2 regions of the Roseibium sp. QJM3NY_11 genome follow, and region 1 is predicted to be linked to the other one. Evidence: predicted binding sites of a transcription regulator. Region 1 holds the regulator's gene; the other holds the start of a gene.

Region 1 (7,889 bases):
TTGGTTCCAAGGTCCTGAAGGATGGCAAAATCGTCGAGAACCCGTACAACAACTGGGCCGAGTTCAACGCCGATCTGCCGGACGTTGGTATCGCCGCGTTCATCCCGGGCACCAAGCACGGCACCCGTGAAGTGTTCGAAGAAAAAGTTCTGGCTGTTGGCTGTGAAGCAACCGGCGCCCTGCAGGCCATGCTCGACAGCGGCATGTCCGAGGACGACGCTGAAGACGCTTGCATCGACGTGCGTGCGGACGGCAAGTCCACCGACATCGACGGCGACTACACCGAGACCCTGGCGCGCATCGACTCCAACCCGAACGGCATCGGCATCTTCGGTCTCGCGTTCTACGAGAACAACACCGACAAGCTGAAGGTTGCGACCATGGGCGACGTGGCTCCGTCCACCGAAACCATCTCCACCGGTGAGTACCCGGTTTCGCGTCCGCTGTTCTTCTACGTCAAGAAGGCACACATCGGCGTCATCCCGGGCCTGAAGGAATACGCTCAGTTCTTCATCGCTGACGAAATTGCCGGCCCGAGCGGCCCGCTGGCTCAGTACGGCCTCGTTGCCGATCCGGAGCTGGCTGCTACCCAGGCTGCCATCGCTGCTGAAGAAACCATGAAGTAATCGAGCCCCGGCTCGTTATCGAGGGGCGGCACCACGCGCCGCCCCTTTTTTCATTTCCGGACATTTTCATTCTTTCGGGGGACCCAATGTCCTTGTTCTGGCTCATTGTGATCGTGCTCGCCATCGCGCTGGTTGGCTACGTAGTTGGGCGCGCGCGTGCCTTGGCCAGCGCCGGTGGCGACATGCGGCTGCTGCATTCTCTGCCTTCCTACTACGGTTCGAACGTGGCTATGAAAGCCGCCGTGCCGGCATTTCTCATTCTTATTGTCTGGCTGCTTGCCCAGCCGTTCTACGTCGACAGCAGAATTTCCGGCATGATCCCGCAATCGGCGATCAGCGAAGGATCCTCCCTCGGCCTCGTGATGGCGGAGGTCCGGCGTGCTGCGCAGGGACTGGACAATGTGGTCGCCTCCGGTCAGATGACCGAGGACTTCGCGCGCAACGCGCGGGCCGATTTCAATGACATCACGGCCCGGCTCAAGGATGCCGGCCAGATCGTCACCTCCCAGATCACCCAGCCGGTGATGCGCGCCGCGCAGGCTTACCGGGTCGTGGTCTCGACCGGCAACCTGATCATGTCGATCGTCGTCATTCTGGCTGCCATCGCCGGGGCTCTTTTGGCCCTGCGCGAGACCAACGTGGATTTCAGGGCGCGCAACACCGTCGAAAAGGGCATACGGGTCGCTCTCTTCTCCGCCGCCCTGATCGCCGTTCTCACGACGCTCGGCATCGTTCTGTCGCTGGTCTTCAACACGGTGGAGTTCTTCCGGCTGTATCCGGCAATGGACTTCTTCTTCGGCCTGACCTGGTCGCCGAGCTTCTCCGGCCGCGGTGGTTCATCCGAACTGGGCATCCTGCCGCTGCTCTGGGGCACCTTCTACATCTCCATCGTGGCGCTTGCCGTGGCCGTCCCGATCGGCCTGTTCGCGGCGGTCTACCTGTCCGAATATGCGGGCCCGAAAGTGCGCGCCGTTGCCAAGCCGCTGCTTGAAATACTCGCGGGCATCCCGACCATCGTCTACGGCCTGTTCGCCCTCCTGACTGTCGGTCCCATGCTGCTGTCGGTCTTCGGCGACGGTGGTCTTGGCATCATGAAGGCGGGAACGGCGGTCATGACGGCCGGTCTGGTGATGGGGGTCATGCTGATCCCGTTCGTGAGTTCCCTGTCCGACGACATCATCAACGCGGTGCCGCAGGCCATGCGCGACGGCTCCTACGGATTGGGGGCCACCAAGTCCGAAACCGTCAAGAAGGTCATCCTTCCCGCCGCCTTGCCCGGCATTGTCGGTGCCATTCTGCTGGCCGCGTCCCGCGCGATCGGTGAAACCATGATCGTGGTGCTCGGGGCCGGTGCGGCTGCGCGCCTGAGCCTCAATCCCTTCGAAGCCATGACCACGGTGACCGCCAAGATCGTCAGTCAGCTGACAGGCGATGCCGACTTCGCGTCACCGGTTGCGCTGGTCGCATTCGCCCTGGGCATGACACTCTTCGTAGTGACCCTGGGTCTCAACATTGTTGCGCTTTACATCGTGCGCAAGTACCGGGAGCAGTATGACTGATGACCGACACAAACCTTCCTCCCTTGACGTCCGGGGCGTCTTCCGATGCACCGGTCAAATCGAAATCGCTCTATGCGCTTGATGATCTGACGCGCCGGCGCAATGCGTCCGAGACCCGGTTCAAGGCCTACGGCATCGGCGCGATCGCAATCGGCCTGTTCTTTCTCGTCGTCCTGGCGGCGTCGATCATTTCCGAGGGCCTGCCGGCTTTCACCAAGACCGTGGTAAAGGTCAGTTTCTCCCTGTCCCAGGAACAGTTCGACGCTGCGGAGTCGCAACTCTTCAAGACCAAGGCCTACGAGCAGATCTTTGTCGGCGCGCTGCAGGGCCAGCTCGAGGAGCGCGGTGTGGATGTTCCCTTCGACGCGGCCGCCATCGAGCGGATCGTCGGCAAGCCGGGCGGAACCATTCGCGGATACTTCCAGGCCAACCCGGACAAGCTGGGCGCGCCGGTGGCATTTGAACTTGCAGCCTCGTCCAGGGTCGACGGTTACATCAACGGCCGCGTGACACGCGAGAACATGACCGACAGCCGGTTCCTGCAGGCGAGCGATCTGGATCTTGTCGACAATCTGGTTGAGGCGGGTGTCATCACCAACGTCTTCAACTGGAACTTCATCACCGGTGCGGATTCGGGCGTGGACAATCCGGGCGGCGCCGGCATCGGCGCGTCCGTTGTCGGCTCGTTCTTCATGATGCTGGTGGTCCTGTTCCTGTCCCTGCCGATCGGTGTGGCCGCGTCCATCTACCTGGAGGAATTCGCGCCGCAGAACAGGTTCACGGACATGATCGAAGTGAACATTTCCAACCTGGCGGCCGTCCCCTCGATCGTGTTCGGTATTCTGGGTCTGGCGGTTTTCATCCAGTTCATGCACCTGCCGCAGTCCGCACCGCTTGTGGGCGGGCTGGTGCTGACGCTGATGACCCTGCCGACGATCATCATCTCGACCCGGGCTTCGCTGAAAGCGGTGCCGCCGAGCATTCGGGACGCCGCGCTCGGGGTTGGGGCGTCCAAGATGCAGGCCATCTTTCATCATGTCCTGCCTCTGGCCATGCCCGGCATCCTGACCGGCACCATCATCGGTCTGGCGCAGGCACTCGGTGAAACGGCACCGCTGCTGCTGATCGGCATGGTCGGCTTCGTGGCACGCGGATACCCTGAAGGTATCGTGGCAGGCTTCACCGATCCGAACTCGGCAATGCCGGCGCAGATCTACACATGGGCCGCGCGCGCCGACTATGCATTTTACGAAAAAGCCTGGGGTGGAATCATCGTGCTTCTGGTGTTCCTCCTCACCATGAACGTTCTCGCGGTCATCCTGCGCCGCCGGTTCGAGCGCCGCTGGTAAGGGATGATCCGATGAACGAGATGCCGAATATTGAACAGGCGAAAAACATGATCGACAGCAAGATTTCCGCAAAAAAAGTGCAAGTCTATTATGGCGACACACACGCCATCAAGGACGTGGACATTGAAATTCAACCACGTTCGGTCACCGCCTTCATCGGTCCGTCCGGGTGTGGCAAGTCGACGTTCCTGCGGACCATCAACCGTATGAACGACACGATCGACATCTGCCGGGTGGAAGGGTCGATCAAGATCGACGGCGAGGATATCTACGATCCGAAGGTGGACCCGGTGCAGCTGCGCGCCAAGGTCGGCATGGTGTTCCAGAAGCCGAACCCGTTTCCGAAGTCGATCTACGACAATGTAGCCTATGGTCCGCGCATTCACGGACTTGCAAAGAACAAGACCGATCTGGACGAAATCGTTTCCTCCAGCCTTCAGAAAGCCGGTCTTTGGGAAGAAGTGAAGAACCGCCTGGACGAGCCGGGCACCGGCATGTCCGGTGGTCAGCAGCAGCGTCTGTGCATTGCCCGTGCGATCGCCGTCAGCCCGGAAGTGATCCTGATGGATGAGCCGTGTTCGGCGCTTGATCCGATCGCCACGGCCAAGGTGGAAGAACTGATCGACGAACTGCGCGAGAACTTCACGATCGTGATCGTGACGCACTCCATGCAGCAGGCCGCCCGCGTGTCTCAGCGTACCGCATTCTTCCACCTCGGCGTGCTGGTTGAGGAAGGTCTGACAGAAGACATCTTCACCAATCCGAAAGACAAACGTACACAGGACTACATCACTGGCCGCTTCGGCTAGGCGATTTCCGTAAATCTCAAGGGGACTACAGAATGGCTGAACATACAGTCTCGGCTTATGATGAAGAACTGACGGCCATGGCCGGCAAGGTCGCCGAAATGGGTGGACTGGCCGAAAAGGCGTTTGCCGACGCCATTTCCGCACTGGTTTCCCAGGATTTGGAGCTGGCGAGGTCGACGATCGACAAGGACGCCCGTCTGGACCGTCTTCAGCAGGAAGTCGAAAGCAAGCTGATCGAGTTGATCGCGCGCCGTCAACCGATGGGCCAGGACCTTCGCGAGATCACCGCGGCAACCCGCATCTCCAACGATCTGGAGCGTGTCGGTGATCTGGCGAAGAACGTCGCCAAACGGGCCATCGCGATCGACAGCGACCTGCAGTCCAAGAAGCTTGCGATCGGTGTCGAGCACATGACGGAGCTTGCCCTCGCGCAGCTCAAGCGGGTGCTGGATGCCTATGCGCGCAAGGACGCGGAGGAAGCCCGCCGCGTACAGGAAGCCGACGCGGAAATCGACGCCATCTATACGTCTTTGTTCCGCGAGCTGCTGACCTACATGATGGAAGATCCGCGGGTGATCACCCAATGCGTCCATCTGCTGTTCTGCGCAAAGAACATCGAGCGGATCGGCGATCATGCGACCAACATTGCCGAGAACGTCTATTACATGGTCACAGGCGACCGTTTGCCGGAAGACCGTGCGAAAGTCGACGAAACCGGCGCCTAGGTCACCAAAGGTTCAATCGGAAGCGAACGGACACCCGAATGTTGACCGGGTCACAAGTCGCAAAGCATTTCGTGCCCGGTCAGACGCAAGCACGATACGTAAGGTTCCGTCGAGATTGATCACGGAAAAAGAACCGGCCGGCGCCAGGTCAGGGACCTGTTGCGCCGGTTGCCGAAATTGGAGCGAGATGTATGCCGAAGGTGCTCATCGTTGAAGACGAAGAACCCCTCAGCCTTCTACTAAGATACAATCTGGAAGCAGAGGGCTACGCTGTCGAAGCGTGTGTCCGGGGTGACGAGGCCGAAATCCGGCTTCGGGAAAGCCAGCCCGACCTTCTTCTGCTCGACTGGATGCTGCCGGGGTTGTCAGGCATCGAGCTGTGCCGCAGGCTGCGCGCACGCGAGGACACGGAGCGGCTGCCCGTGATCATGCTCACGGCGCGGGGTGAAGAAGCGGAGCGAATTCGGGGCTTGTCCACCGGCGCCGACGATTATGTCGTCAAGCCGTTCTCCGTACCGGAATTGATGGCGCGCGTGCGGGCGATCCTGCGCCGGGCCAGTCCGGAAGTGGTCTCCACCATGCTGCGGTCCGGAGACATCGAGCTGGACCGGGAAACCCACCGTGTGCGTCGCAATGCCAAGGAAATCCACCTGGGTCCGACAGAATTCCGGCTGCTGGAATTCCTGATGACGTCTCCGGGCCGGGTGTTCTCCCGCGAGCAGTTGCTGGACGGTGTCTGGGGTCATGACGTCTACGTCGACGAACGCACGGTCGATGTGCATGTCGGCCGTTTGCGCAAGGCTCTCAACAAGGGCAAGGCCAAGGACCCGATCCGGACCGTCCGGGGTGCGGGCTATGCCTTCAACGATCAGTTCACCGTCTCCGCCTGAAACGCGGCAGCCTGATACGAAAAAACCCGCCATGTCGGCGGGTTTTTGCTGTATGGGAACGCGATGTCTGCGGTCAGCCCGCCTGGGCGACAACCTTGCGATCGCGGCGGCGGTCGGCCATGGGCTGGTAGGCGATCTTGCAGTGATGGGTGCAATAGGGAACGCTGGGGTCGGACTGGCGGCCGCAGAAATAGAAATCATCGGTCGCCGGATCGCCGATCGGCCATTTGCAGGTCCGCTCCGTAAGCGTCAGAATACTTGCCCGCTGCGAGATCGGCACAAGATCCGCAATCGGCTCAACGGCCGGCTTGGGTACGATGGCCGGGGCCGGAGCAAAATCTGCTTTCAGCGCCGTCGCGCCGATGGATTGCGGTTGCTGGGCGGGTCTCTTCGGCGTTGCGGCACCGGTCGAAGCGGGACGGGCCCGCCGCGGCTTCGCGCTGGAAGAGGTTGATTTGGCCCGGCCGGACAGGCCCAGACGGTGCACCTTGCCGATGACGGCGTTGCGCGTGACACCACCCAGCTCGCCTGCGATCTGGCTCGCGCTCAATCCGTCGCTCCAAAGCTTCTTGAGAAGCTCAACCCGGTCGTTTGTCCAACTCATTGCCGCACCCTTTTCTTGGGCTGCCCTGCAGCCATTAACCTCGTGTTAAGCGCACGTAGTCGCGCCTAAGGATGGCATATCTAGTGCCTCTTGATGATTTGCCGCACGAGATCTCGTGTGTGATGTCCCAGAGGTTACAATAACGTTAATTTGTCAGGCAACCGTTCACCCAAATCCAGTTGGGGATGAACCGACTTTTCCCCAATTATGGCGAGGTACTTGAGAATTTTGAGGAATTTGCCATTCGCGCGCTGTCGGAGCGCCGCGGCGCATTTCCATTGACAGTCCATGGTGGGGGCAGTGTATAAGAAAACTGCTGCGTGCCGCCTTATCGGGCGGCACGTTGCGTTTTGGCCGGGCGCACCGTTTGCAGGTGCCTTGCGGCGTCACGGTGACGCTGAAGAATCGGCCGTTTTTGAGGAGTTCAACGAGGTTATGTCCGCGACCGCATTGTTCGGGAATTACGCAAGATCGGAACTGGCATTCGATCACGGGGAAGGTGTCTGGCTGGTGACGGCAGACGGCCGACGATTCCTCGATTGCGGCTCCGGGGTTGCGGTGAACGCGCTCGGACACAGCCACCCACATCTGGTCAAGGCGCTGCAGGAGCAGGCCGGCAAGCTCTGGCACGTTTCCAACCTGCACCAGATCCCGGAAGGGGAACGCCTGGCCCGGCGGCTGTGCGAGGCGACATTTGCCGAAAAGGTGCTGTTCGTGAACTCCGGTGCGGAAGCCATGGAAGCCGCGATCAAATGCGCGCGCCGGTATCACTATGACAACGGTCAGCCCGAACGGTTCCATATCGTCACCTTCGAGGGGGCCTTCCACGGCCGGACGATTGCGACCATCGCTGCCGGCGGCCAGGCCAAGTACCTGGAAGGCTTCGGCCCGAAGGCGCCTGGTTTCGACCAGGTGCCCGTCGGCGATATCGACGCGCTGAAGGCCGCGATCGGACCGCAGACGGCGGCAATCGCGATCGAGCCCATCCAGGGCGAAGGCGGTATCCGCGAGATCCCCGCCGAATTCCTGCGAGCCGTCCGCAAGCTCTGCGACGAAAACGGCCTGTTGCTGATCTATGACGAGATCCAGACCGGTGTCGGACGGACGGGCCAGTTGTTCGCGCACCAGTGGAGCGGTGTCGAGCCGGACCTGATGGCGATTGCCAAGGGCATCGGCGGCGGCTTTCCCATGGGCGCCTGTCTGGCAACCGCCGAAACGGCCGCTGCGCTCGCGCCCGGAACCCATGGCACTACATTCGGCGGCAATCCGCTGGCCATGGCGGTCGGCAATGCGGTGCTGGACGTTGTTCTGTCGGACGGCTTTCTGG
Region 2 (7,889 bases), 1.7 Mb from region 1:
CTCAACCAGCTCATCGCTGTGACCCGGCGCGGCCAGGATCTGGCGGGATCCGGTGCCGGCAACAGCGTCATGGTCTCCACACATGGCGGGAGCAAGGGGCAGGCGTCCGGCAGGAGGATCGTCATCCAGCCGATCATGGCCGCCAGCCGGCTTTCGGGAGACGGGTCCGGCAGCGACGCCGAGTCGTGGTCGGGAGGCGTCTTCGGCAGCATGGAACTGCTGCGAACCGACACCACGACGTTTGGGACCGGTCTCGGGTTCACCGGCTCCAGGATCAAGTCGGGCAGCGACCGCGCCGATGTCACGGGATATCACCTGACGGTTTTCGGCACTTACGACGACGACCGTTATTTCGCGGATGCGGCCGCCGGCTTCAGCGTGTTCCGCACCAATCAGACGCGCAAGGACATTTCAGGCACGGGCGGCACGGTCCTCGGTGGGTCCGGCCTTACCGCCAGCAGTGAAAGCACCGACCTCGGCGGCTGGCTTGCGATGCGCGCCGGGTCCAGCTTCGACACGCGCGCCGGTGCGCTCCGGCCCTATCTGCATGGCCGCGTCGTGCATCAATGGATGGGCGCCTACGACGAGAGTGGTGCCGGCGTGTTCGACCTCTCCGCCCCGGCCGGCAACTTCACCGAAACAACGATCGGCCCGGGGCTCAACATGCGCCCGCGTGCCGCCGACCTCGCCTTCGCCACGGTTCACGCCCAATTCGACATCGCCTATGCCCGCGCCATCGGTCCGGACCAGTACAGCCGTGAAGTCCGGCTGCTCGGCTCTGACCTGACGGGCACGACCGCCGAGATCGGCCGGAACATCGCCCTCGTCGGGGCCGGCATGGAGTTCGATTTCAAGGAGTCCGGGCTGAAGAGCTCGATCGGCTATTCCGGAGCCTTTCGCGAAAACGCCGACAGCCACCTGGTCAACCTCAAGCTGTCGTTGAAGTTCTGAGCGCGGCCGGCAACCCCTGGCGGTTCACAGATTTCCCCGCTCGGCTTCGATCACGTCTTCGGGGGCGACAGACTGTCAGCCCCTTGATTTGAAAGCGCTCCGGTGCCGATGAACGACACGCAGAAACCAGTCCGGGATATTGCCACGCTGACGGCGCGGGTCCTGGAAGGAGCCCGGCACCGGGACAGTGTCTTCGTTGCCGTCAGCGGCTTCGCGGGCGCAGGAAAAACCACCCTGTGCCGGTCGTTGATGCAGGCACTTGCAGGCAAGGCGTGCCATTTCGAATGCGACCGGTTTTCCAGCCTCGGCTTCAAGGACCGCGAAAGGCGCATCGCGGAGCAGACCGGCGACGGCGGTAGGGCCGGCACCGCGGAAAACCCTCTGCACTGGTACGACTGGAACGAGATTGAAAAAGCGCTGAGCGCGCTGCGCGGGGAAAGGCGTCTGGAATTCAACCGTGCCTGGAACCCCGATTCCGGAGAACTCGACGCCTGTTACACGCTGGATCTCGGGGACAGCCGGCCGGCCGTCGTTCTGTGCGACGGCATCTTCCTGTTGCATGAGGCCGTCAGAAGCTGGTTCGACGCAACGATCTTCATTGACTGCCCGGAACCGCTCAGGCGCGCCCGCGGCCTGCGCCGCACGCAGGACCCGGACCGGCGAGACTACATGAACCGACTGGAGCGGATCCATTGCGAGCCCTACTTCCGGGAATTCTCGCCATCCGCCGACATCGTCTACAAACCGTCCGGCACCGCATGAAACCCGGCCCTAGGCGGTGACGACACGAAGGTGTTTCTTTTTCTCGAGCACCTTGAGAACCTGGCCAAGATCGTGACCCCGCTTCAGGATCACGCCGCCGGTGGCGACGACCGAATAGGCCCCCTGGCGCCGGGCCAGTTTCGGGTCCTTCTCGATCCGGTAAAGCGGCATTTCGGAGGACCTGCGGAACACCGAGAAAACCGCCCGGTCCTTCAGAAGGTCGATGGCATAGTCGCGCCATTCGCCGTCGGCCACCATGAGGCCGTAGAGCCTCAGGATCGTATTGAGTTCACGCCGGTCGAAGGCGACCACAGGTTTGGAAGGGGGAGCCGGCTGGGCCTGCGGCATCGGGATGGATCCCGTGCCGCGCTTGAACGCGCTGTCATCGGCTTCGCTCATTCCGCCTCCATTCCGTTTGCGGTTTCGCAGCGGTGAGGGAATCGCGCCGGGCACGGCCTGTCACCTGACTGTCATCTTGCGTTGCCTTGGGGTCGGATGGCAAGTCCGCAAAGCCGCGAAGGCCTCTTCAGGCCGCAATACCGGTAATTTTACGAGGGAATTTCCGGAGGAAAACGTACAAAAAAGACGTAACGGCACTTTGCCCAGAAAGAAAGAAGAAATTTCCTTGTTTTTGCCTCATTCCAGCCCTTGGCGAGCCATTTTGACCACCCATATTCAGATCATACCCTGATGGGTAGGACAAGCGGAAGCTGCGGAATGCATTAGCCCCCCAGCCCCCCGGAGTTTTCGCCGGTCCACCAGATTTATCTGAGTCAAACATCAGGGCAACTGAAGGGCCGGCGACAAGCCGGCCCTTTTCATTTGACGGCCTCCGTCAGGGCGCCCACCCCGGCCCCGTCATCTCGCCCTTTTCAGGAAATCGTCGAGAAATCCGAGAAACCTCGGGTCCGTGCCATAGGCCGCGTTGACCCGCATGGCCGCCCGCCGGCGGGTTTTGCGGTTCGGATAGAAAACCGAGCCCGGCGAAATGAAGATGCTCGCCCGGCTGGCTTCCGCGCATAATTCCTGTTCGTCGATCTCGCCGGGAAATTCGGCCCACAGATAAAATCCCGGTACGGAACTCTCCATCAGGGAAAGCCCCAGGGCTTCCAGACTGCCGAAAGCCGCCTTGTAGGCCTCCTCGACCCGCCCCCTGAGACGCCTGAGGTGACGCAGGTAATGACCCGCCTGGATGAGATTGAAGACAAACCGTTCAACATGCTCGGACGAATTGACCTGCGTGATCATCTTGATGTCCGCCAGGCGGCGGATGATCTCCGGCGAGCCGGCCACATAACCGCATCTCAGGCTGGCCGACAACGTCTTTGAGAAGCTGCCCAGATAAAGAACCCGGCTCAACTCGTTGAGCGCGGCAAGCCGCGGCAGCGTCGACGGCAGGATGTCGGACAGGGCATCGTTTTCCACCAGCAGAATGCCCCAGCGTTCGGCCAGTTGCATCAGCCCGAACGACCGTGACGGCGACAACGAGCCCCCGGTCGGATTGTGGCCGTGCGACTGGGTGAAGAACATCTTCGGCCGATGGATCGCGAGTTTCGCCGCGAGATCGTCCAGGTCCGGGCCATCCCTGTCCCGCCGGATGCCGACGATATTGAGCTTCGCGAACGTGAGCTTGGAAAACAGCGGATAATAGCCCGGTTCGTCGACAAAGACCGTGTCCCCCGGCTCGGTCAGGTGACGGATGATCAGGTCCAGCCCGTGGTTGACGCCGTTGGTCAGAAGCAGGCCGTCCGGCTGCACCGGGATCGAGCGCTCGAGCAACTGTATCCTCAGACGGTCGCGCAACGGACCGAACCCCCAGAAACTGCCGTAGCCGAACTGGATTTCTTCCGGATAGGGAACCTTGGCGACCGCAAAATGCCGCCTGAGTTCGGAGCCTTCCATCCAGAAGGGCGGGGGGCGGCCGTCCCCCGGGCGCACCTCGTAATGCTTTTCCAGTTGTTCACGCAGCAGGGAAATACCGTCGACGGCGGCGGCAACATGAGGCGCAGAAGGAGCCGGTGTGTCCGGCCTGACCTGGGAGATGTAATAGCCCGATCCGGGCCGCGCTTCGAGCAGGCCTCGGGCCACCAGCCGGTCGTAAGCCTCCGCCATGGTGTTTTTCGAGACGCCGTGGGCGCGGGCGCCGTGACGAACGGAGGGCAGCCGCTCAAAGGCCTTGTAGGCGCCCGCCTCCAGCATCAGCGTCACCTTTTCCACAATCTCGTCGACACGCGTGAGACGCCGTTTGCCGTCGCTCATAGGGTTGTCCCCCCGTTTTCACTGGGACAGTGACTTGAATTTTCCACCCAACCGTCCCTTGATTGTCCCACTACTTTTCATGACAGTTTGCGCCATTAGTCAAGAAAGCAAATGTCTGAACGGGAGGAAAAACAATGGCAGTAAACAGACGCGGGCTCCTTGCGGGTCTTGTCATGGGTGGGGTTGCACTGGCCGCACCGATCGCGGCACAGGCTCAGGATGCCGTGGAATGGCGCATGCAGGCGCTTTGGGACGCGGGCACCACACCGTATGAATACGAAAAGAAATTCGTCGAGCGCGTCAGCGAACTGACGGATGGCAAATTCGACATCAAACTGTTTTCCGCCGGACAGCTTGTCCCGGCCAACCAGGCTTTCGACGCCGTTCGCGCCGGTGCCTTCGAGATGATGAAGACCTTCGACGGCTACGAAGCCGGCAAGATCCCGGCCTTCGCCTTCACGTCTACGGTCCCCTTCGGCTTCCCCGATTCCGACCAGTATGAAGCCTGGTTCTATGAACTCGGCGGACTGGACCTCGCCCGCGAAGCCTATGCCAAGGCCGGTCTCTTCTACATCGCGCCGTCGGTCTATGGCGAAGAACCCATCCACTCCACGGTCAGGATGGAAACCATCGCGGACATGGCCGGCAAGAAAGGCCGTTTCGTCGGACTGGCCTCGGCCGTCATGGGAGACATGGACGTCGCCGTCACGCCAATGGCAACCGGTGAGGTCTACACGGCGCTTGAAAAGGGCCTGATCGATTTTGCCGACCGGGGCGACCTGACGGCCAACTACGAGGCCGGTCTGGCCGAGGTTGCCAAGTTCATCATCCTGCCCGGCGTGCACCAGCCGACCACCGCGACCAGCTATGTCGCCAATCAGGCGGCCTATGCGGCGCTTCCGGACGCCTACAAGGCGGCCCTTGCGGTTGCCGCGCGGGAAGTGTCCGGCGCGCTGCGCCAGCACATCCTGGTCCAGAATGTCGAAGTTCTTGAGAAGTATCAGGACAAGGGCGTCGAAGTGATCTACCTCGACCCGGCGGACGTGGCCGCCAATCGCCAGAAGGCCGTGGAAGCCTGGAAAAAGGCGACCAAGGACGACGACTTGGCAACCCGCGTCCTCAACAGCCAGGTTGACTTCATGACGTCTCTGGGTCTGCTCTAGGATCTCGTTCGATCTTCCTCCCGCCGGCTGGCGGCCGGTGCTTCGGCACCGGCCGCCAGCTGTGTGCCCCAGCCTTCCGCGGTCACGATGTCATGAATTCGATCTGCTCCTTCGTCACCGGTTTCAACCGGGTTCTGTTCCTTGTGGCCGCTGCGCTGATCTTCGCCGTGGTGCCGATGCTGCTGTTCGAGGTTGTCGCCCGCTACGCCTTCGATGCCCCGACGGTCTGGGCCATGGAGGCAAGTACGCTTGTCTTCGGTCCACATTTCATGCTGGCTGGTCCGTACCTGCTGCATCTGAAGGGCCATGTGGCCGTCGACATATTCAGTGACAAATTGCACGGACGAGCGAAAGCTGTCTCGGACGTGTTCACCTATCTTGTCGTCGCCGTTTTCGCCGGTGTGTTCGCCGTTGTCAGCTGGCCGCTGGCGATGAATGCCTACGGCATGGGCGAAACCAGCTTTTCCGCCTGGAACCCTCCGATCTGGTGGCTGAAGTTCATTGTGCCATTCGCCTTCGCGATGCTGTTCGCCCAGGCCGTCGTGGAAATCCTTCGCACGGTTTTTCCCGCTGAAAACACCATCGGAGCGGACGCATGAGCTCCGAATTCGTTCTTTTCATCATGTTCTCCGGCCTGATCGGCCTGCTGCTGACGGGCGTGCCGCTTGCCTTCACGCTCGGCGCGCTGGCCCTCGTCTTCACATTGCTGCTGTGGGGCCCGGCCGCCCTGACCGTGACGATCCTCAATCTCTATTCCACCATGACGTCGGAATCGCTGCTCGCGATCCCGCTCTACGTCATGATGGCAAGCACCCTGCAGAGATCCGGCGTCATCGAAAGTCTTTACCGGGCGATGGAACTGTGGTCGCGGCGCCTGCCGGGCGGACTGGCTGTGGGCACCATCGTCATCTGCACCATCATCGCCGCCATGACCGGCATCGTCGGTGCCGCGGTGGCCGCCATGGGCATGCTTGCCCTGCCCTCGATGCTCAAGCGCAACTACAGTCCGGAACTCGCCATCGGCACGATCTGTGCCGGCGGAACCCTCGGCATCCTCATTCCCCCGTCCGTGATCACCATTGTCTATGCGGTCACGGCCCAGGCCTCCATCGGCCAGATGTTCATCGCGGGCGTCGTGCCCGGACTGCTGCTGGCGTCCCTTTATATCGGCTACATCGTCCTGCGCGCGGCCCTCAACCCCGCCGTCGCGCCCCGGCCGGACGACAGCGAAGCCGCCACCTGGGACGAACGCATCGCCGCGCTGAAATCGCTGGTGCTGCCCCTCATCATCATCGTCGGCGTTCTCGGCACCATCTACATGGGCATCGCCACACCGACCGAGGCCGCCGCGGTCGGCGTGTTCCTCGCGTTCCTGTCCGCTCTGGTCGAGCGCCGTCTCGGCTGGGAACTTGTGTCCGGAGTGGCTCTGGACGTGGTCAAGGTCACGGCGATGATCCTCTGGATCACGATCGGCGCCCGGGCGTTCGTGGCGATCTTCACCGGCACCGGCGGCGCCGACTTCCTGCTGAACTTCATCCAGACCCTCGACGCCAGCCCCTGGGTCGTGCTGATGGTGATGCTGGGCATGCTGTTTCTTCTGGGCATGTTCCTCGACGAGATCGGCATCATCCTGTTGTGCGTTCCGGTGTTTCTACCGGTGATCGACTTCCTGGACTTCGACCGGCTCTGGTTCGGCGTCCTGTTCCTGGTCTCCGCACAGATGGCCTACATCTCGCCCCCCTTCGGCTACACGCTTTTCTACATGAAGGGAGTGCTGCCCTCCGGAATCGGCATGGGCACCGTCTACCGGGCCATTGTTCCCTTCATCCTCCTCCAGGCCCTCGGCATCCTGATCTGCGCGCTGTTCCCGCAGATCGTGCTCTGGCTTCCCAATTCCATGATCAACTGAACCGCAGGACATCCGATGAGCAACGTCACCTCGTCCCGAATTGAAGGCTTTCACAAAATGTCTCCGGAGGCCCGGCTGCAGGCCGTGGCCCGGCAGGCCGGACTCGACAATGAAGCCGTCGCCGGCCTCGCCGATGCGGCCTCCGGCCAGATCGACCTGGCCGACCGTCTGATCGAGAACGCCATCACCAGCATGGCCATCCCGGTCGGCATCGCCACCAACATCACCGTGGACGGACGGGACGTTCTGGTGCCGATGGCGACCGAAGAATCCTCGGTCATCGCGGCGGTCTGCAATTCCGCCAAGCGCTGCCGCTCCACCGGCGGCTTCCGCACCTCGACCAGCGGCCCGGTGATGGCCGCGCAGATTCAGCTTCTGGGCGCCGACGATCCGGAAAACGTCCGCATGAAGGTGCTGGAGCGCATCGGTGAAATCCGGATGATCTGCGATGCCACCGATCCGCTTCTGGTGAAATTCGGCGGTGGCTTCCGCGATCTCGACATCCGCGTCATCGGCACACCGGAAGGGCCGATGACCGTGGTGCACATCATTGTCGACACCCGGGACGCCATGGGCGCCAATGCGGTCAACAGCATGGCCGAGGCACTGGCACCGAAACTGGAGGAATGGACCGGCGCGCGCAGCCTGCTGCGCATCCTGACAAATCTGGCCGACCGCCGCCTGGCCCGCGTGCGCGCGGTCTGGCCGGTTGACGAAATCGGCGGAGACCGGGTGCGCGACGACATGCTGTCGGCGTATCATTTCGCCGATAGCGATCCCTACCGCGCGGCCACCCACAACAAGGGCATCATGAACGGCATCAGCGCCGTCGTGCTGGCGACAGG

The links. Region 1 encodes PhoB, which activates phosphate uptake and scavenging genes when phosphate is short. Its sites were predicted from a motif close to TGTCATNNANCTGTCAT; they were not measured.
Region 2: the regulator PhoB is predicted to act here: its motif matches at 2,171-2,187, upstream of AC0VX3_RS02820 (DUF2794 domain-containing protein).

What each region holds. Positions count from the first base shown of each region.
Region 1 covers NZ_CM149660.1:4,716,139-4,724,027, reverse strand. Annotated here, with positions in the region: gene AC0VX3_RS21650 (substrate-binding domain-containing protein) at 1-626, shown strand, start outside; gene pstC (phosphate ABC transporter permease subunit PstC) at 713-2,185, shown strand; gene pstA (phosphate ABC transporter permease PstA) at 2,185-3,534, shown strand; gene pstB (phosphate ABC transporter ATP-binding protein PstB) at 3,546-4,343, shown strand; gene phoU (phosphate signaling complex protein PhoU) at 4,376-5,068, shown strand; gene phoB (phosphate regulon transcriptional regulator PhoB) at 5,260-5,958, shown strand; gene AC0VX3_RS21620 (GcrA family cell cycle regulator) at 6,032-6,562, opposite strand; gene AC0VX3_RS21615 (acetylornithine transaminase) at 6,998-7,889, shown strand, end outside.
Region 2 covers NZ_CM149660.1:606,160-614,048, reverse strand. Annotated here, with positions in the region: gene AC0VX3_RS02830 (S8 family peptidase) at 1-951, shown strand, start outside; gene AC0VX3_RS02825 (uridine kinase family protein) at 1,060-1,713, shown strand; gene AC0VX3_RS02820 (DUF2794 domain-containing protein) at 1,723-2,112, opposite strand; gene AC0VX3_RS02815 (aminotransferase-like domain-containing protein) at 2,572-3,972, opposite strand; gene dctP (TRAP transporter substrate-binding protein DctP) at 4,107-5,135, shown strand; gene AC0VX3_RS02805 (TRAP transporter small permease subunit) at 5,228-5,734, shown strand; gene AC0VX3_RS02800 (TRAP transporter large permease) at 5,731-7,044, shown strand; gene AC0VX3_RS02795 (hydroxymethylglutaryl-CoA reductase, degradative) at 7,060-7,889, shown strand, end outside.